Regions from separate parts of the Carnobacterium sp. ISL-102 genome, predicted to be linked through region 3. Evidence: predicted binding sites of a transcription regulator. Region 3 holds the regulator's gene; each other region holds the start of a gene.
What was found. The regulator NrdR, encoded in region 3, represses ribonucleotide reductase genes. The targets are predictions, from matches to a motif close to ACACNATATATNGTGT.
Positions count from the first base shown of each region.

Region 1 (6,838 bases), on a different contig from region 3:
GTTACCGGTTAGACGAATTTAGTTATCAAAATGAACCATTTCTAGTTCAAATTGGGCAAAATATTTTTACGGAATCATTTATCTCCGTGCGACTTAAAGATGAGCAGTTTATGATCCAAGGGAAATTAGGCTTAGGAACTTTCCAAAGTATAAAAAAACCCCTTTTAGCTCCTTCGATCATGGGAGGATTTGCATATGTTCCAAAGATGGAGTGTTACCATGGTGTGATCAGCATGAACCATCGTTTACAAGGGAGCTTAACAATCAACAATAAAGACATTGAATTTACAAATGGTAAAGGGTATATCGAAAAAGATTGGGGCACTTCTTTTCCGAAAGAGTATATTTGGATCCATTCAAATCATTTCAAAGATCCCAGTACTAGTCTGTTTTTATCAGTTGCACATATCCCATTTCACGTAAAAACCTTTAAAGGGTTTATTTGTAATCTAATAGTGAATGACAAAGAGTATCGCTTTGCAACCTATAACAATAGTAAAGTAAGCATATTGGATCAAACAAAAGATTCAGTAACGATTGTTTTTACAAATAAAGAAGCAGAACTAACGGTTAAAGGACTGATTACATGTTCTGGTGAACTTATCGCTCCTGAAAATGGAAGTATGAATAAGGCTATTAAAGAAGGTTTATCAGGAGAAGTCACTATTTTATTGAAAGATAAGAAGCAGAATAAGGTGTACCAAGATACAGGTAATTTAATAGGTATCGAAATAGTTTAAGCCTAGTTTAAAGAGGTGAAAAAATGGAGAATAATGAACAGGAAATAATTTATGGCTCTTTTAAATATGACTTAGGCAGACTTTATATCGCAGCAACCGATAAAGGACTTTGTTTTGTGAGTTCGCTAAATGAGCCGCTGAGTGAACTTGAAGTGTGGATGACAAAGGCGTACCCAAAAGCAGTTTTGGTGGAGGATATGGCTAAATTACAGCAGTACCATCAACAAATTCTAGAGTATTTTAATGGGACTAGAATGACGTTTACTTTTCCATTAGATATTAATGGGACTTTATTTCAACAAAAGGTTTGGAATGTTTTGAATGATATTCCGTATGGGGAAACAAGATATTATGGTGAAATTGCAGCAGAAATTGGACAGCCCAACTCTTTTCGGGCTGTTGGTACAGCAATCGGAAGAAATCCCGTATTGATCGTAGTTCCTTGCCATCGTGTTATCCATAAGAATGGTAAGTTAGCGGGTTATCGAGGAAAGTTAGAGATGAAAGAAAAATTGTTAAATTTAGAAAAATATACAAGAGCAACAGGTCTTGCGAATAATTAAGTAAGCTTCTAAATGTAGATAGGCCATACATGCTGATGTATGGTCTATTTATATGTCTAATAAGGACTTGAAAAAGACTTGCTAAAATGAAGGTCATGCCTTATTATACTATATATAGATTCCAAACAGTTTTGTTAACTACATATGGTGTTTGAAAGAAATGAATAGGATGGTGATCAAGAATGTTAAAAACCAATAATGATTTTTGTGAAAAATTGAACAATGATAAATTGAAAGTGTTAAAAAGAGATGGCAGAGAAGTTGAATTTAAAGAAGAAAAAATCTTCGAGGCCTTATTGAAAGCTCAGCGTTCATTGACAAACCAAACAGACGAAAAAAACATTCAGGAGTTAAAAGACATCGTTGAAGAAGTCAAAGAAGAAATAGCGAGCCGATTTATCGACAATATTAAAATCTATGAGATTCAAAGTATCGTCGAACACACTGTGATAGACGCACATAAACATGAATTGGCTGAAGCTTACTTGGTTTATAGGACCCGTCGTGATCTGGAAAGAAGTCAGTCAACAGATATCAATCATGGTATCCATCATCTGCTGCTCAAAGAACAGACAGTTGTAAACGAAAATGCGAATAAAGACAGTAATATTTTTAATACACAAAGAGATCTGACTGCGGGGATAGTTGCTAAATCGATAGGTCTTAAACTGTTGCCGAAACATGTAGCTAATGCTCATCAAAAAGGAGATATTCATTACCATGATTTAGATTATCAACCGTATTCACCAATGACAAATTGTTGCCTGATCGATTTCAAAAGTATGTTTAGTGAAGGATTTAAGATAGGAAATGCTGAAGTAGAAAGCCCACGTTCGATCCAAACAGCAGCTGCGCAAATGGCTCAAATTATTGCCAATGTTGCTTCCAGCCAGTATGGCGGATGTAGTGCCGATCGAATCGATGAAGTATTGGCTCCTTATAGTCGATTAAATTATCAGAAACATTTAAAAACAGCGAAAGAATGGATCTCAGGAGAAGAAAAGCAGCAGCAGTATGCAAAAGAAAAAACTAAAAAAGATATTTATGATGCGATGCAAAGTTTAGAATATGAAATCAATACGCTTTATTCATCACAAGGGCAAACACCATTCACAACATTAGGATTTGGATTAGGAACAGATTGGTTTGAACGAGAGATTCAACAGTCTATTTTGCAAGTACGAATCAATGGATTGGGAAAAGAGAAGAGAACGGCTATTTTTCCAAAACTCGTCTTTTCATTGAAGCGAGGGGTCAATTTAAATCCAGAAGATAAAAATTACGATTTGAAAAAATTAGCGCTCACTTGTTCGACGAAAAGAATGTATCCTGATGTCTTGATGTACGATAAACTTGTCTCATTAACCGGCAGCTTTAAAGCTCCAATGGGGTGTCGCTCTTTCTTGCAAGGTTGGAAAGATGAAGATGGAAATGAAGTGAACGCTGGAAGAATGAATTTAGGTGTCGTTACTATGAATTTGCCGCGCATAGCTTTAGAGTCTAAAGGAGACCAAACGGTATTTTGGAAAATACTTGAGGAACGGTTATCGGTTTGCCGAGATGCGTTAGTTTACCGGGTTCAAAGAACAAAAGAAGCTACACCCGAAAATGCTCCTATATTGTATCAGTATGGAGCTTTTGGAAAGCGGATTAAAAAGGAAGCTCTTGTGGATGACCTATTTAAAGGCAAACGTGCCACAGTATCTTTAGGGTATATCGGATTATACGAAACAGCAACAGTGTTTTTTGGACCTGAATGGGAGAAAAATGAAGAAGCTAAACAATTTACAATAGATATCCTTAAAGAAATGAAGCAGCACACAGATCAGTGGGGAGAAGAACAAGGCTACCATTTTAGTGTGTATTCAACCCCAAGTGAAAGTCTAACCGATCGGTTTTGTCGCTTAGATACGAAAAAATTTGGCGTAATAGATAATATTACAGATAAAGAGTATTACATGAACAGTTTCCACTATGATGTTCGTAAAAAACCGACACCATTTGAAAAAATAGAATTTGAAAAAGATTATCCGGAATATACTTCTGGTGGATTCATTCATTATTGTGAGTATCCAAATATGCAACAGAATCCAAAAGCATTGGAAGCTGTGTGGGATTTTGCCTATGACCGTATCGGATACCTTGGGACCAATACACCAATCGATCATTGCTATGACTGCGGATTCGATGGAGATTTTGATCCGACCGAAAGAGGATTTAAGTGCCCTGAATGCGGCAATACTGATCCAGAAACGTGTGATGTTGTAAAAAGAACCTGCGGCTATTTAGGTAACCCTCAAGCTAGACCAATGGTTCATGGAAGACACAAAGAAATTTTAGCCCGTGTCAAACATATGCCAAAGGATGAGGAAGTTAAAAAATGAGAAACCCTAAACCAAAAGAGTGGCTGGCTAAGGACTATAGCCAAAGCCGGATCGCCGATTATAAACCGTTTAATTTTGTTGATGGAGAAGGAGTAAGATGCAGCCTTTATATGAGCGGGTGTTTATTTGCATGCAAAGGCTGTTACAATAAAATCGCTCAAAATTTTGCTTACGGATTTGAGTATACGACTAAACTAGAAGACTCAATCATAGAAGATTTACGGCATCCTTATGTTCAAGGTTTGACCCTCTTAGGAGGCGAGCCGTTTTTAAATACGCAAGTAGCTATCCCATTAGCCAAAAGAATCCGTTCTGAATATGGGTATACAAAAGATATCTGGTCATGGACCGGATATACTTGGCAAGAATTGATGCAAGAATCTGAGGATAAATTGGAATTGCTTTCCTTGTTGGATGTTGTCGTAGATGGTCGGTTTGAACTAGCTAAAAAGGATTTAACGTTACAGTTTCGCGGCAGTTCAAATCAACGAATCATTGATGTGCAAGCGTCATTGAAACAAAAAGAAGTTATTTTATGGGAAAATCAGTTTAGCTAAATTAGAAGAGCGGCCAATCGTTTTCTTTTGGGTTCTACAACAAATGGTGTGGATGTTTCAAAAAAATTTATTCTGGAATGGACGGGTTTGCTTGTGGAGAGCCAAGGGAACGCCTGAAGCCTAAAAGAATGTCTTCCGGCTTTCAAGCTTCAAACACAACGTAATCGCTGAAGCGCCAACGTTGTGTAATTCTCATTGAATCCTCTACATGGCTACAAGCAACCCTATTCCTCCATAAATTTTGGGTAAGTAATGCCATTAGATTAAGTCTATCAACACCAAAAATTATACAGCCTTCTTTTGGAGACAAGTAGCATGAAATAACTAAAATATGCTACACTACAGTTAGTTAAAGGAGCGGATAGCAATGGATGGAAAATCAAGAGTAAACATTAAGATCGATTCATTAGTCGATATTGTTTTGAAAAAAGACCAACGAACCAGTAAGTTAACTAGAGGCCATGTGAAACGGATTTTAACTAATAGCGCGCAGCATCCGCATGGTATTAAAGTGATGTTGAAAGAAGGAGACCAAGTTGGTCGTGTACAAAAAATCTTAACAGATGATAAATAAGAAAATATGAAGTTCAAACTAAACTAAAAAGAGAAATCAAATGATGTGAAAACATCTTTGATCTCTCTTTTTAGTTAGTAGAAACTACAATCAGTATTAGCTTAATTAGGTAATCGGAGCACAAAAGGCTGTAAGCGAGAAGCAATCAGAAAAGCAAAACCGGCCTTGATGATATCTCCTGGAATAAATAATAAGAAGCCGGTTTTTAGAATAAGGCTGTTGCTCATTGTCAGATCCATGTAGCCACGTACTATAAAAATCATATAAGGCAACCCGAATAAATAAAAGATACTTGAGCCAATGAGCATCGCTCCTATAGCAGTTTTCAGGGTGAATGATCGACTTTCTAAGAACCAAGCCATAAGATAAGCACCAACAATGAAGCCAATCACAAATCCAAAACTAGGGCTTAAAAAAGATTGAAACCCTTTGAAAATCAAAATCAAGAATAAATGCAAACTTTGTGCAAGAAAAGCAGCTCTCTTTCGCAAAATAAGACCAGTCAATAAGACAAACAGTGTTTGCAATGTAAAGGGAACAGGGCCTAACGGTAAGCTGATAAAACTGCCGATATAAGTTAAAGCAGCCATGAGACTGCAAAGCGTCAGTTCTCGTGTAGTTAATTTTGACATAATAGTCTCCTTTTAAATTGAACAAGTAATCATTCAAATGGTTTTTTCATAATGATCTCGCCATAAGACAACGTACGTTGGTGACCGTCAGATAGCCGGACTACCAGTCCTCCTTTGGAATCGATATCGATCGGAACAGCTTCAAATTGTTGATTGCGTTCTTTGAACGTAATTTTTTTCCCCAACACAAAACAGCGTTTTTTATATTCTGCTAAAAAAGAACGTTCTTCGATCGCTTGGTAGATGGTATAGAACTGGTTCGCAATTTCAGCTATTAGGAGGTTACGATCAAAACTAGCCTTTTCTGTAGAAGATGTAAGAAAGCCGGCAATAGCTTCTAGTTCAGTGGGGAAACCGGCTGAAGGTTCTTTGACATTCAAACCTATCCCAACAATTAAGGTCTCTACTTTACCACTTTCAAAATCAGATACCGCCTCTGTTAAAATGCCGCAAATTTTTGTATCGCCAAGATAAATATCATTTACCCATTTAATTTGCGGTTTCTTAGTGGTCAATTTTTCAATAGCCAAACAAACAGCTACAGCAGTGGCTGTGGTAACTAAAGCAGCATCAGCCATATTTAAATTAGGTTTGAGATAAAAACTCATATAAATACCCGTTTGACTAGGAGAATAAAAAGATTTACCTAATCGTCCGCGCCCTTTAGTCTGTTCTTCAGACAGAACGATTCCCTGCCTTATAGGATCTTTTGATGAAAGTCTTCGAGCTTCATCATTTGTAGAGTCGATTGTTTTAAAAGTATGCATAGAAAGGTCTTGCAGAGCAGCCAATAGGGATGGTCTAATGGTTTCGGCAGAAATGACATCTGATTTCGCAGAAAGTCGGTACCCTTTATTGGTTACAGCTTCAATAATATACCCTTCTTTTTGTAGTGTTTTGATGCCTTTCCAGATAGATGTTCTTGAAAGGCCTAGAATATCTGCTAATGTTTGACCGGAAATACTCTGTCCTTTTTGTTGTTCTAATACAGAAAGAATGCGTAATTTTGTAGACATAAGTTCACCTCGGTTTTAGTATAATCGGTTCTTTTTTTATTGTCAACTACATTTTTTTAAAAAGGTAACAATCGAAGTAAGAAGCTGTAAATTAGGGGGGAACGTTAGGAATAACGCTTGTTTAATCAATATAAAAGTAGTAATATTAGAACATTCTACAAAAAAAGTCATAGAAGAATCAAAGGAGAATAAAGATGCCTGTAATGGAATTAAAGCAAGTAAATAAATCATATAAGGTCAATGGTGGAGAAACCTTTCAAGCTTTGAAAGATGTTAATTTGTCTTTTGAAAAGGGAGAATTGATTTCTATTATTGGGGAATCGGGCAGTGGAAAATCGACACTGATGAACTTGATTGGTGGATTAGACTCAG
Region 1 is NZ_JAGGRF010000012.1:26,228-33,065, reverse strand. It holds gene J7E16_RS07015 (tocopherol cyclase family protein) at 1-740, shown strand, start outside; gene J7E16_RS07010 (methylated-DNA--[protein]-cysteine S-methyltransferase) at 764-1,303, shown strand; gene nrdD (anaerobic ribonucleoside-triphosphate reductase) at 1,486-3,687, shown strand; gene nrdG (anaerobic ribonucleoside-triphosphate reductase activating protein) at 3,684-4,244, shown strand; gene J7E16_RS06995 (YwbE family protein) at 4,612-4,818, shown strand; gene J7E16_RS06990 (biotin transporter BioY) at 4,920-5,450, opposite strand; gene J7E16_RS06985 (biotin--[acetyl-CoA-carboxylase] ligase) at 5,480-6,466, opposite strand; gene J7E16_RS06980 (ABC transporter ATP-binding protein/permease) at 6,661-6,838, shown strand, end outside.
Region 1: the regulator NrdR is predicted to act here: its motif matches at 1,409-1,424, upstream of nrdD (anaerobic ribonucleoside-triphosphate reductase).

Region 2 (6,838 bases), on a different contig from region 3:
AATTCTCCTAAGATCACACGCATATTTTCGTGAGCACGTGCACCCCCTAGACTGCCATATCCAACAAAAGAGGCTGTTTTATTTGCAACTTCTGCTTTTAAGAAGTCTAAAGCATTTTTCAATGCTCCACCTACTGCGTGATTATATTCTGGGGTAATAAATACATATCCATCAAATGAAGCCATTTTTTCAGACCATGCTTGAATTGCTGCACTTGCTGTTGCTTGACGATTCTCAGGAAGCTTAGCTCCTAGCAATGGTAAGTCGTAATCTGCCAAAGCGACCATTTCATATTCGACACCTTCATCATTTCTGTTCACTGCAAATTCATGGATCCATTCTGTTACCGCTGCTGAATTTCTTCCTTCACGTACGCTTCCTGAGATAATACCGATTTTCATAATTTTATTCCCCTTTTCTGCTATTTTTTTAGTTTGTTCATTCTTCCCGAATAAAGCTTCGCTCATTCGAGTGAATACCGATTTGTTAGCCAATATGTTTCCTCCATTACAAATTATTTAATTGAAGGTCACCCACCAACCGACGCTTACATTTCGTAAGTACATCTACAAGTATGCCATAGATCTGAAAATGTTTCAAGTCTATTTATTCTTAATTAAAGATATTTATTAAAAATACGCAAAAGAGCAGTTTTTCTCTAAATCAGCTTTTTCTTCCATGAAAGTCTACAGTCTACCGAAAAAAAGATGAGTTTTTTTGATTTGACAAAAGAGATCAATCATATTACAATTATCTCGAATTAGTAATATATTAATTCGTAATTAAACTTTCTTGCTTATAAAGAGCAATCCACATGAAAAAAACAGCAGGTATCCACCATATAACAGCTAGCGTGGGACACCCTCAAGAAAACATTGATTTTTATGCCGGAATTTTATTTGAATTAGCTACCGATGAACCTGGTTTTATAGATGATGAAGAGTCTATTGATATTTTAGGCGAAACACTTGCTTTACCACCAGCATTTAGAAATGACCGTGAACGGATCGAGTCATTTGTACACCCAATCGATACTGTGCGCAGTACTAAAGTATTTGAAAAAGACTATTTAGATTGAATCACCTAACAGATGGAGAAAAAGAATAATGGATTTTTAATAAGGAGGATCTAGTATGAAACATTTATTTATTAAAGGAACAGACCAATCAAAACCTACTTTGCTTTTACTACATGGAACAGGAGGCACTGAACGTGATTTGCTTCCACTCGCTGCAGAAATAGATTCGGATGCAAATGTTTTAAGTGTTCGAGGTAATGTACTGGAAAACGGTATGTCACGCTTTTTCCGTCGACTAGATGAAGGGATTTTTGATGAAGAAGATTTGATTTTCCGCACGAAAGAGTTGAATGCCTTTCTTGATGAAGCTGCTGCTAAATACGATTTCGACCGTAAGAACATTTTGGCTTTAGGGTATTCAAATGGTGCAAATATTGCAGCTAGTTTACTATTTCATTATGCTGATGCTTTATCTGGTGCTATTTTACACCATCCAATGGTCCCTATAAGAGACCTTTTTTTGCCCGATTTAACAAACACGCCTATCTTTATTAGCGCTGGAACAAACGATCCAATCTGCCCAGCAAAAGAATCAGAAGAATTATATGCTTTGTTAGAAAATGCCCATGCTAAAGTTGATATCTATTGGGAAAGCAACCAACATCAATTAACTTTTAGTGAAGTTGCTGCTGCCGCTAAATGGTATCAAGCAACTTACTAATATGAAATCTCTGTTTCACAAAATTCAGTCTATAAAAGAAGACCTATCCAAGAAAGTTTAAAATTATTCCAAGCGGTCCTTTGCCATCTCTTTTTCAGACATATGGTATAATCGAAAGAAACGAAAGGAACTTGATTATTATGAAAATATCTTTGACTAATCCTCACACTCGCCAAATAAAACACGCAAAAATCGGCTTTTCATGGACAACTTTATTTTTTGCTTTTATACCAGCTCTTTTTAGAGGTGATATGAAGTGGTTTTTTATTCAACTCCTTTGTTTTGCCCTTTCTTTGGACCTCTCTAGTTTGATTTTTGCTTTTATCTACAACAAATTGTATATCAATAGCTTGCTTGAAAAAGGATATGTACCAGCGGATAAGCATTCCGCTAAAATCTTAAGCCACAAAGGATATATAGTACCTAATTAAGTCGGCTTTTTGAAGTTCAGATTGACTATCTTTTTAAATACATTTTGAAAAAAACAGATTAGGGCAATGTTGATCATTGTCCCTGATCTGTTTTTCTCATGTCATTTAAACCACTACAAAAAAACTAACCCCTTTTAACTCAAGTTAGTACATCCATTTCTTCATTCTATCTATTTAAAAAACCACCGCAAAAAAAAGTCAGCTAAACACTAAACTAACGGTTCAGCTAACTTTCAAGTCCACTTCAACAATCATTGCTTAAGGGTTGAATTATTTTCTGCTGTCCTTGTTCATCCGGCTATCTGGGAGCCTCTTCACGAGAGTGATGTACTGCTCCTTCTTCATGTTCTGGTCCTGAATATATCGTATATAATTTCAATGGCTTACCGCCTGTGTTAATGATATTGTGCCACGTATTTACTGGTACGAGTATAGCATCGTCCTTAGTGATGGCTCTTTCGAAATCTAGATTATCTTTAGTAGACCCCATTTTACATACACCCTGACCCTCTTCAACGCGTATAAATTGGTCACTTCTTTCATGAATTTCCAACCCAGCTTCATCATTTGGTTCTATAGACATGACCGTCAATTGCAGTTTTTTACCTGTCCAAATTGTCGTACGGAAGTTTTTATTCTGAGCAGTTGCATCTTCAATATTAAACATATAAGGCTTTTTACCATAATCTTTATGATCCATTACTATTTCCTCCTTTTGATCTGGTTTCTTAAAGCTATATTACTTAATTATATTAGCATTCCAAATTAATTATAACGCTTTCAATTTTAAAAGTCATCTCTTAGCCACTTTAAGAATAACCGCTGAAATAAAAAAACCACTAATAAGAGATCCTGCGAATAATGCTAGTGACGGAAATGCTTGATTCAGATTTTCTCCATAGAAATAATCTTCGAATAACTTGAAAACACCGAAACCAATGATCGCAGATACTAGAAATCCAATAATATAAAATAACAACATATGTGTAAAAGAGTTATTATCGCTAACTCTTTCATCATCATTATTCATACTCCCTCCAGTGTGCATAGGCTCAGCACTATCTAATGAATTTTTATCAGCATCTTGGCCTACATTTACTCTAGCATACAAAGAATTTGAGATATTGCTCTGCTGGTTGTATTTATTTAGTTTATCGCGATCACTCATTTTCTTAACCCTTCCTCTCACTCTGTCTAATCACTAAGTATTCAATCTATTATGAAGCAATTGTAACTTTATCTTATAAATATTGAAAGCGTTACCTGTAATTCTGCTCACAGCAACCGAAGCTGGACTGTTAGCCAATCAATTCTGGCGCTATCAAAGCAAAAAAAAATGCCGCTAATAATTTACATTAGCAGCTTCTTCTTTATAAAAACAATCCAACAAACATGGCAGACAAGATAGGAACAATAAACCCACCTAACATTCCTCTTAGTGCAAGTTTAGATAGATCATTTTTTCTAGTTGGCGCAAATACGGATAAACCTGTTACACAAATAGCGATACTGGCAAATGCTCCAAAACTTCCTACTGCAATAGATAACATAGCGACAGCTCTTTCAGATAGTTCAGCCATCATAGGTGCTAGATCTGCATAAGCTACAAATTCATTAATAGACATTTTTGTACCTAAAATTTGTCCAGCAATCATTGCTTCAGAGCCGTTTAACCCCATCAGCCAACCAATCGGTAGAAAGATATAACCTAGCGCCTCTGTAAAACTCGTACCTACTAGGCCTAAAATACTATTTAGTAATGCCACGATCGAGATGACGGCAATCAAACTAGCTCCGATACCTAAAACCATTTGCAATCCATTATTGATTCCCTCAGACATGGCAGAAAAAACAGATGTATTAGCACCTTTACGGTTTAATGTCACATCTGATACTTTACTGATCTCCGTTTCAGGTGTCAAAATTTTGGCAACTAATAGTGAACCAAAGGGAACCAAAGCTGTTGTGATCAGCAGCCATTTCATAGGAATACCCAGCAGGCTATACCCGACTAAAATAGAGGCTGACACTGAGCCCATCCCTGAAACTAAAACCGTCATCAATTCTGATTTCGTCATATTTGGTAAGTATTTCGCAACTAAGAAAGGTGCTTCTGTTTGGCCTAAGAACATATTAGCTACAGCTACAAACGACTCAGCTTTCTCGGTACCTAACAATTTACCCACCGCTCCTCCTATTATTTTTACTATCCAGCCAACTACACCTAAATAGCCTAGGATACCTGTTAAAGCAGATAAGAAAATAATGACACCCAGCACATCAATAAAGAAATACCCTTGGCCAAATAGATCACCAAAAACAAAGGTTAGTCCTTCATTAGCGAAACTAAACAACTTAGTTACCGCTTTTGCCAGCTGTTCGATGATCCAACTACCCACAGGAACCTTAATTAAAAAGAGTGATAAAACTAATTGTGCTCCTAAAGCAGTAAATACGGTTCTTTTATTAATAGCTTTTTTATTATCCGATAAGAGATAGACGATCCCCAACATAACGATAATTCCTAAAATCGTGATCAATTTATTCATTTATTACTTGTCTCCATCTCTGTTAATTTATCGTTAACCATTGTTACAACCGTATAGGCATCTTCTGGGTTATTCACTACATCGATCTCATCTATATTGATGATCAACACATCTGATGCATCATAATGTTTAGTAACCCATTCATCATACCCTTCCCAAAGTTCTCTATAATAATCTAGTAAACCTTGATCTTGTTCAAAATCTCTGCCACGCAAACCAATACGATAAATAATCGTTTCAAATGATCCCTTTAAATACACCATTAAGTCTGGTGATTTTTTAGGCAATTCTTGCAATTCTTCCATCATATTGTTAAGCAACTTTTGGTATATGCTGAATTCTGTTTCTGAAATTCGCCCTAGATTCATGTTTACTTTAGCAAAATACCAGTCCTCATAAATTGAACGATCTAAAACATTATTTTTGTTATGTAACGCCTCTTTAATGCTTTTAAAACGACTATTCAAAAACTCCAATTGTAATAAAAAAGGGTACCGTTTTACTCTTTGTTCTTCTTCGCTTGCTGTGTAAAATAAAGGTAAGATTTCGTTATCGTCTACATTTTCATAAAAAACCTCACTACCCAAAGAACCTCCCAAAAGTTCTGCTACACTTGTTTTTCCTGCTCCAATCATTCCACCAATTACTAAAATCGCCATCTACCCCTCTCCTTATTTCAAGGAAAAAGAGTAGCCCTAGTGAGCTACCCTTTCTCTATTTAATTACTGCTTTATCTTTATGGATGTTCTACATAATCAGCTATTATTTTTTAGCCTACCATTACACATTCATTAATTAGCACCTTTGTTATGATACTATGATTATATAATTATTTCAACCTTATTTTACACAACATATGCTATTTGTTTCCGAAAAAGCACAACATGTTGTATGTTAATTATTATTCCACTGTGAAAGCGATTGATTTTAAATGCTTCATTTTATACTATGTCCAAAAACTAGAGCTGTATCCGAAAAAAAAGAAGAGCAAGCAAAAATGGACAAGTCGGAGAAAAGGTTCTCTTGACTTGTCCATTTTTAGTTATAAATAAACGATTTAATTAAGCTCTGGCATACTGCCTATATCTTCTTCACTCGGTCTTTGCATATCTCCATTACCATGTTGTTTTCCGCCTCCCATTTGTCCAGTTGTAGTACCTATGGTTGTTGCAATCGAGTCAACTGTCACTTCAAAAGTTTCATCATCGATTGCTAATGTGTATGTTCCATCTTCTTCTAAATCAGCTGAACTGAGCTGTACAGAACTAAAGCTTTTATCAGCTGTCCATGATAAAAGAACCGTTCCATCTGCATCGCTTAGTTCAATTTCGCTTCCCGCTTCGTAAGTCGTTTCAAATCCATATAATACACTCACTTGACTAGAACTGTCTCCAAAAGTTACGGCCATACCTGAACTTCCAGCAGCCATTAATGTTCCTCCAGTAATAATAGTGTCACCATTTGAGTCAATTGCTCCATTGCCGCTATTTTCTGGTCCACTAACTATAATAGTACCGCCAGAAATTTCAAGTGTTCCATTTGAATCTAACCCATCCCCACTACTATTTACCGTCAGTGTACCTCCTGAAATGACCATTAAATTTTCACTACTGCTAGTGGTTTCACCGGGTACAGCTTCGCTAGTAGTCGAAGTACCGCTTGCTGCGTTTAACCCATCATCACTCGCTACAACCGTAATTTCTCCGTCACTGATCGTGATCGTCTTGCCTTCAATTCCTTCATAACTTTCTGTGATTGCGATAGTTGACCCGCTTAATTGCAAATCATTCCCTGCATGTAAGCCATCATCGCCAGAAGCTAATGAAAGTGTTCCACCTGTCAGTGTCAAGTTACCATCAGTATGAACCGTATCGTCAGCTGCATCAATCGTGATTGTTCCATTATTGATTATCAACTCACCTGTGGCTTTCAGACCTTTCATACTCGTCGAACTAGTATCCTCAGTATTCAGGTTTTCTTCTGTTTCTGTTTCTGCTTTTTGATTAAAGAAATCCTTACCCATACCTTCAGATGTTTTCGCTACTGCATTAGCGCTTCCGCCGCCTGCCGTAATATCAAACGTTCCTCCGTCTACTTGAAGCAGCGTTTCAGCTTGAAT
Region 2 is NZ_JAGGRF010000017.1:5,317-12,154, forward strand. It holds gene J7E16_RS07880 (NADPH-dependent FMN reductase) at 1-494, opposite strand, end outside; gene J7E16_RS07890 (VOC family protein) at 815-1,078, shown strand; gene J7E16_RS07895 (alpha/beta hydrolase) at 1,134-1,739, shown strand; gene J7E16_RS07900 (hypothetical protein) at 1,880-2,170, shown strand; gene J7E16_RS07905 (cupin domain-containing protein) at 2,469-2,876, opposite strand; gene J7E16_RS07910 (hypothetical protein) at 2,964-3,338, opposite strand; gene J7E16_RS07915 (NupC/NupG family nucleoside CNT transporter) at 3,541-4,719, opposite strand; gene J7E16_RS07920 (deoxynucleoside kinase) at 4,716-5,378, opposite strand; gene J7E16_RS07925 (carbohydrate-binding domain-containing protein) at 5,777-6,838, opposite strand, start outside.
Region 2: the regulator NrdR is predicted to act here: its motif matches at 5,597-5,612, upstream of J7E16_RS07920 (deoxynucleoside kinase).

Region 3 (6,838 bases):
AAAAAACAAGTATTTGATGCTAAAAGAACTTACGTAGCTTTAAAGAGACAAAAGATTGACATCAAATCTATTAATTTTGATATCTTATTAGCTTCTTATTTGTTGAATACAAAAGATAATAGTAAAGACTTATCTGAAGTTGCTATAGAACATGATTATTATGAAGTCTCTTCTGATGAAAGTGTCTATGGAAAAGGTGCAAAGCTTGCTATTCCGGAAGAAAAATCAGTAACATACGATCATATAGCAAGAAAGATAAAAGCAATCCGCGTTTTAAGCAAACAATTGAGTGATAACTTAGAAGAAAATGAGCAAACTAAGTTGTTTAATGAAATGGAATTGCCTTTATCATTTATTTTAGCTGATATGGAACTTACTGGAGTAAAAGTAAATGACAAACGCCTAATGGAAATGAAAGAAGAATTTGCTATTCGACTAAATGATATTGAACAGCGAGTTTATGAATTAGCTGGTGAAAAATTCAATCTAAATTCACCAAAACAACTAGGTGTTATTTTATTTGAAAAGATGGGATATCCTGTCATCAAAAAAACCAAAACAGGTTATTCAACTGCAGTTGATGTTTTAGAGCAATTAAGAGAACAAGCACCTATTGTAGAGCACATTTTAGATTATCGACAAATTGCTAAAATCCAATCAACCTATATAGAAGGATTACTGAAAGTGATCGATAAAGAAACGGGTAAAATTCACACACGCTATATGCAGACGGTCGCACAAACTGGTCGTTTAAGTTCGGTTGACCCTAACTTACAAAATATCCCGATTCGATTAGAAGAAGGCAGAAAAATCAGGCAAGCTTTCATTCCTAGTCACGAGGGTTGGAAAATCTTTGCATCCGATTACTCACAAATCGAATTGCGTGTATTGGGACATGTTTCAAATGATACACTATTAAAAGAAGCTTTTATTGAGGGCCAAGATATCCACTCAAGTACGGCTATGCGTGTTTTTGGTATTGCTTCTCCAGAAGAAGTTTCCCCTGAAATGCGACGCAGAGCTAAAGCAGTTAACTTCGGAATTGTCTACGGCATAAGCGATTATGGCTTATCACAAAACTTAGGTATCAGTCGAAAAGAAGCACAACAGTTTATTGATACGTATTTTGAAAAGTATCCAGGCGTAAAAACGTACATGGAAGATATTGTGAGAGAGGCAAAAGATAAAGGGTTTGTTGAAACGCTTTTCCAACGCCGTCGTTATTTACCAGAAATAAACTCTCGAAATTTCAATTTACGCTCATTCGCTGAAAGAATAGCTATCAATACACCTATCCAAGGTAGTGCAGCAGACATTTTGAAAATCGCTATGATCAAAATGGATAAAAAATTAAAAGAATTAAATATGAAAGCAACCATGTTGTTGCAAGTTCATGATGAACTTATTTTTGAAGTGCCCGAAGATGAAATAGAACAATTAGAGGCATTAGTTATCGAAGTTATGGAAGGGGCAGTAGAATTATCTGTTCCGTTAAAAGTTGATAGCAATAGTGGGAAAAGTTGGTATGAAGCCAAATAATAACTGAAGTGTTTCCGCTGTGTTCGTTCGCAGCAGAAACACTTTTCTATATGTAGAGAGGAAGTAGAAATTTGCCAGAATTGCCAGAAGTTGAAACGGTTAGAAAAGGTTTAGAAAAACTTGTGTCAGGGGCAAGCATAAAATCCGTTGATGTATACTGGGATCGGATTATTTCTGGTTCTATCGCAAGTAGTGAATTTAAGCAGCTTCTAACAGGTGAAAAAATTATTGGCTTTGATCGACGTGGTAAATATATTATCTTTCATTTTAGGCAGTGGGCGATGGTTTCACACCTGCGTATGGAAGGTAAATATGAGGTAGAAGACTCATCAAAGCCACTTAAAAAGCACACGCACGTGGTTTTCCACTTAGCTGATGGGAGAGATTTAAGGTATTTGGATGTACGAAAGTTTGGACGAATGACCCTAGTACCCTTGGGAAAAGAATTCAGTATGACGGGCATAAAATTGCTAGGCCCAGAACCTACTGAAGAAGCATTTGATGAAACAACTTTTTACAATAGTCTGCAAACTAAAAAAAGAGCAATCAAACCGCTTTTGTTGGATCAAAAGACTGTAGCTGGTTTAGGAAATATTTATGTAGATGAAGCACTTTTTCTAGCCAAAATACATCCATTAAGGATTGCTAACAGCTTGAAAAAAGATGAAGTTTCTCAGTTACACAAAGCAATCATAAAAGTACTTGGTGATGCAGTTGAAGCGGGCGGAACGACTATTCGCAGCTACCAAAATGCGTTAGGGGAAGCGGGAACATTTCAAGTGAATTTATCGGTCTATGGTAAAAAAGGAATCCCCTGTATTCATTGTGGTACGCCAATAGAAAAAATAAAAGTTGCACAAAGAGGGACTCATTTTTGTTCTAAATGTCAACGATTGGAAGCTGATCGGTAAAAAAAGGGGAGATAAGATGACTGTGATTTTAGGATTAACAGGGGGGATTTCTACAGGAAAATCAACTGTAAGCAAGATATTCAAAGAGCAAGGCTATCCGGTAGTAGATGCAGATATTGGAGCAAGAGAAGTAGTGAAACCAGGAACAGATGGTTTAGAAAAAATAAAAAAAGAATTTGGAAATAAGGTTATTCTGGCAGATGGTACATTAGATCGTACTGCTTTGGCTAAAATCATATTTGATGATGTGAAAAAGAGAGAGTTACTGAATAAAATGTTGTCACAACATATTCATCAATGGATCGTAACTAAAAAGAATGACTATCTGAAGCAAGACCCAGCAATCATTGTTCTGGATATTCCCCTTTTATTTGAAATGGGTTATGAAAATGAAGTGGATCAAATTATGGTGGTAGCTACATCAGAGGAGATCCAATTAAATCGATTAATGAAGAGAGACAATATTGAAAAAAAAGAAGCAACTCAAAGGATCAATTCCCAGTTGCCTATTTCAAAAAAAGTCATTCTTGGAGATATTATAATTGATAATAGCGGGACGATCGAAAATACAAAAAAACAAGTTCTAGACTGGATAAACAAAAATAAAGACTGATAAGAGCATAAATAGTAAGGCGAAAAGAACAATCATTTATGGATTGTTCTTTTTGCCTTACAGTCAAAGGATTACTTCGTTTTTAAGCGGTTTTATCTCTGGTTGTTGTATGGTATAATAGAGTAAACATTTTCGTGCGAAATTAGTGTAGATACGAATGACACTTAAGATAGGGATGATAAACATGCAATGTCCACGCTGTCAAAATAATAATTCTAAAGTTGTCGATAGTCGTCCAGCAGATGATGGTCGTGCTATTCGTAGAAGAAGAGAATGCGAAGCTTGCAAGTTTCGTTTTACTACATTTGAAAGAGTAGAAAAAACACCTCTTTTAGTCATTAAAAAAAATGGCACTAGAGAAGAATTTAATCGAGAAAAAATTTTAAGAGGTCTAATACGCTCTTGTGAAAAACGTCCAGTAGCAATGGAACAAGTTGAAAAAATAGTAGATGAAGTAGAAAACCAAATCAGAGGATTAGGTGAAAATGAAATTTCCTCTGCTATTATTGGGGAGTACATTATGGAGAAATTAGCTGATATTGATGAAGTAGCTTATATCCGTTTTGCTAGTGTTTATCGCCAGTTTAAAGATATGAGTGTCTTTTTGAAAGAATTACAAGAATTTGAAAGAAAAAAAGCTGGAAAAATTAATTGAGATAGAAAGGTATGAGTCATTTTGGGGTATCCATGGAAAAACTTAAGTCCTAAAGATGGTTTTTTAGTAAAACAACAAGCTTTACTTTCGGATATCGATCAAAAAATTCTAACTTTTTTGTATCAACCTCTAATAGGGACTGCAGCATACAGTCTTTATATGACATTGTGGACTGAGATAGAAGAAGAAGCCTACTGGAGTGAAGGTGTCTTACATTCTGAGCTATTAGCATTGCTCAATATCGGTATTCCTGAGCTATACCAAGCTAGAATCAAGTTGGAAGCAATTGGATTACTTAAAACGTATCTTCAAACAGATCCGACCAAACTAATAATATATGAATTGCAAGCTCCTCAAACAAGCGATGTCTTTTTTAAAGATGACTTATTGAGCTTATTATTATTAGAAAGAGTAGGAGAACGAAAGTTTAAAAAATTAAGAAATCGATTTATTATTGAAAGTATAGATAAAAAGAAGTTTCAAGAAGTCACGAAGTCTTTTTTAGATGTTTTTCAATTTGATACTGAATTATTAAAACGAGAAAAAGAACTGCTAAAAGAACCTGTTTCATATATCGGTAAAACAAGTTCTTCAAATCCTAAAATCGATTCGAAAACATTTGATTTGAAGTTTTTTTATGCAGGATTGAATCAGCAATATATTAATCGCTCTTCTATCACTAAAGAAATAGAAGAAGCGGTACTGGTGTTGCATACATTATACGGATTAGATGAATTAGCGTTGCAACAATTTGTGCTGAATGCTTCAGATATTGAAACAGGTCAAATTGATGAAAAAAAAATGAAGAAGCTAGCATATGATGATTATCATAATAAAAACCAACAAAATATTTCTTTAAAAGATGTGGTAGAAAAAGATATACAAGTTGATTCTAACCAACAACAAATGCGTGAGAATGAACTGACCCAAAGAGGTTTAACAAAAGAGGATATTGCAGTTATTGAAGTGAGTGAGCAAATAAGTCCGGTTGATTTTATGAACTCTATAAAAGATCAAAAAGGTGGTTTTGTCACAAAACATGAAGAGTGGACTTTGGAAGAAATCGTTAAGAAAGCTAATTTACCGACCTCAGTTATCAATATCCTGATTCATTATATTTTAGTTGTGAGAAACAACCCAACACTTGATCAAAAGTTAGCTTATAAAATTGCAAATGACTGGGCGCAAGAAAAAGTAGTCGCACCTGAAGAAGCAATTCATAAAGTGAAAAAAATGTATTTAGAAAATTCTGAGAAAAGACAACAACAAGAAAATCGTAGTAAAACTTACGCACAAAATAGAAATAAAGGTAGTTATGGCAAGCAAACGACTATAAGGAAAGAAACACTTCCTGATTGGGCTAAAGCAGAAAATAGCCAAACAGAAGAAACGCCAATGAGTGAAGAAGAGAAACAGTCCTTTATGGAACGTTTGAAACGAATACAAAATTTTGGCAAAGAAGGTGAATAGTAATGGAAGATATCGGTGAGAGTCTGACACGAATGATCAAGGAACGAAACTTAAATCATAAATACGAGGAATTGATCCAAGAAGTATTAGATGATCCAGATGTAGCTGAATTTATTGAAGAAAATCGTCAAAAACTTAGTAATGAAGCAATTGTCAAAAGTTATGCTAAGTTGTATGAATATGTGCAAGAAAAAAAGAAATTTCATTTAAAAAAAGGAATGATGGCACCAGGCTACCATCCTAAATTAGTTTTGAACTACCATTACATTGATGTAACTTATGTGCCTTCTGCTGAATTGATAGCTAAACAAAAAGAATTAGAAATTAAAAATCGGATTTATTCTATGGATATGCCTAAAGATGTTCGTAATGCAAAATTAGCTGATTTTGAGATGACTGATGAACGAAGACTAGCTGTTTCAGAAGTATATAATTTCATTCATGACTATTTGACTAATCCAAAAGAATTTTATAAAGGGTTGTATTTACAAGGATCGTTTGGTGTTGGCAAAACCTATTTGTTAGGAGCACTAGCACACGAACTGGCAGAAAAAGGTTTTTCTACTACCTTGATGCATTTCCCATCGTTTGCAGTAGAAATGAAACAGTCTATCGGTAAGAATAACACAGGCGAAAAATTAGAGTTTGTTAAAAAAGCGCCTATACTAATGCTTGACGATATTGGTGCTGATTCAATGTCTAGTTGGATACGTGATGATGTATTAGGAGTAATTTTACAGTACCGAATGCAAGAACAATTACCTACTTTTTTCTCTTCTAATTTTGATATGAAGCAACTTGAAGAAGAACATTTAAGAGTAACTCAAAGAGGCGAAGATGAGCCATTAAAAGCCAAGAGGATTATGGAACGGGTTCGTTATTTAGCTAAAGAAGTTAAAATGACGGGTTCTAATCGACGCCATCTTCAATAGAGAAATGAACAAATAAACATTATCCCCTTGAAATTAAAATTAAAAAGTGCTTTAATGATAGGTATAAAAGAAATCATTGAGAAAGACATCTAAACTTGGTTGCGATTTTTTAGAGAAGAAAACATTTGCTGAGAGTTTTCTAATTTCGTTCTTGTTTTGACCCCTTTCGAGTGCCGCTGTGAACTTTTTTCGTATTAGCAGTTGGTCGTTTAGCTAGCGTTAACAGCTTAGAGTGAATTTAGTGTATTTGCTAAATTCTGAATCTGGGTGGAACCACGTAATGAACGTCCCGTTTATAGTATTTAATATACTATAGATGGGACTTTTTTTGTTTTTTAGCTGAATAAAGATAGTATTTTAAAATTAGATCATGGAGGAATACACTATGTCAGAAATTAAAATCACATTTCCAGATGGAGCGGTAAAAGTCTTTCCTACTGGTTCATCTACAAAAGATATTGCTGAAAGTATCAGCAAAGGATTAGCTAAAAAAGCACTAGCTGGTAAGTTTAATGGGGAATTAGTTGATTTAGTACGCCCGCTAGAAGTAGATGGTGAGATTGAAATCATTACACCAGATCATGAAGATGCATTACAGATCATACGTCATTCAACGGCTCATTTAATGGCAAATGCCTTACGTCGTTTGTACCCAGATATAAAATTTGGAGTAGGTCCTGGAATTTCAACTGGATTTTACTATGACACAGACTCTGAA
Region 3 is NZ_JAGGRF010000002.1:49,667-56,504, reverse strand. It holds gene polA (DNA polymerase I) at 1-1,539, shown strand, start outside; gene mutM (DNA-formamidopyrimidine glycosylase) at 1,611-2,450, shown strand; gene coaE (dephospho-CoA kinase) at 2,467-3,063, shown strand; gene nrdR (transcriptional regulator NrdR) at 3,248-3,718, shown strand; gene J7E16_RS01170 (replication initiation and membrane attachment family protein) at 3,740-5,188, shown strand; gene dnaI (primosomal protein DnaI) at 5,191-6,120, shown strand; gene thrS (threonine--tRNA ligase) at 6,506-6,838, shown strand, end outside.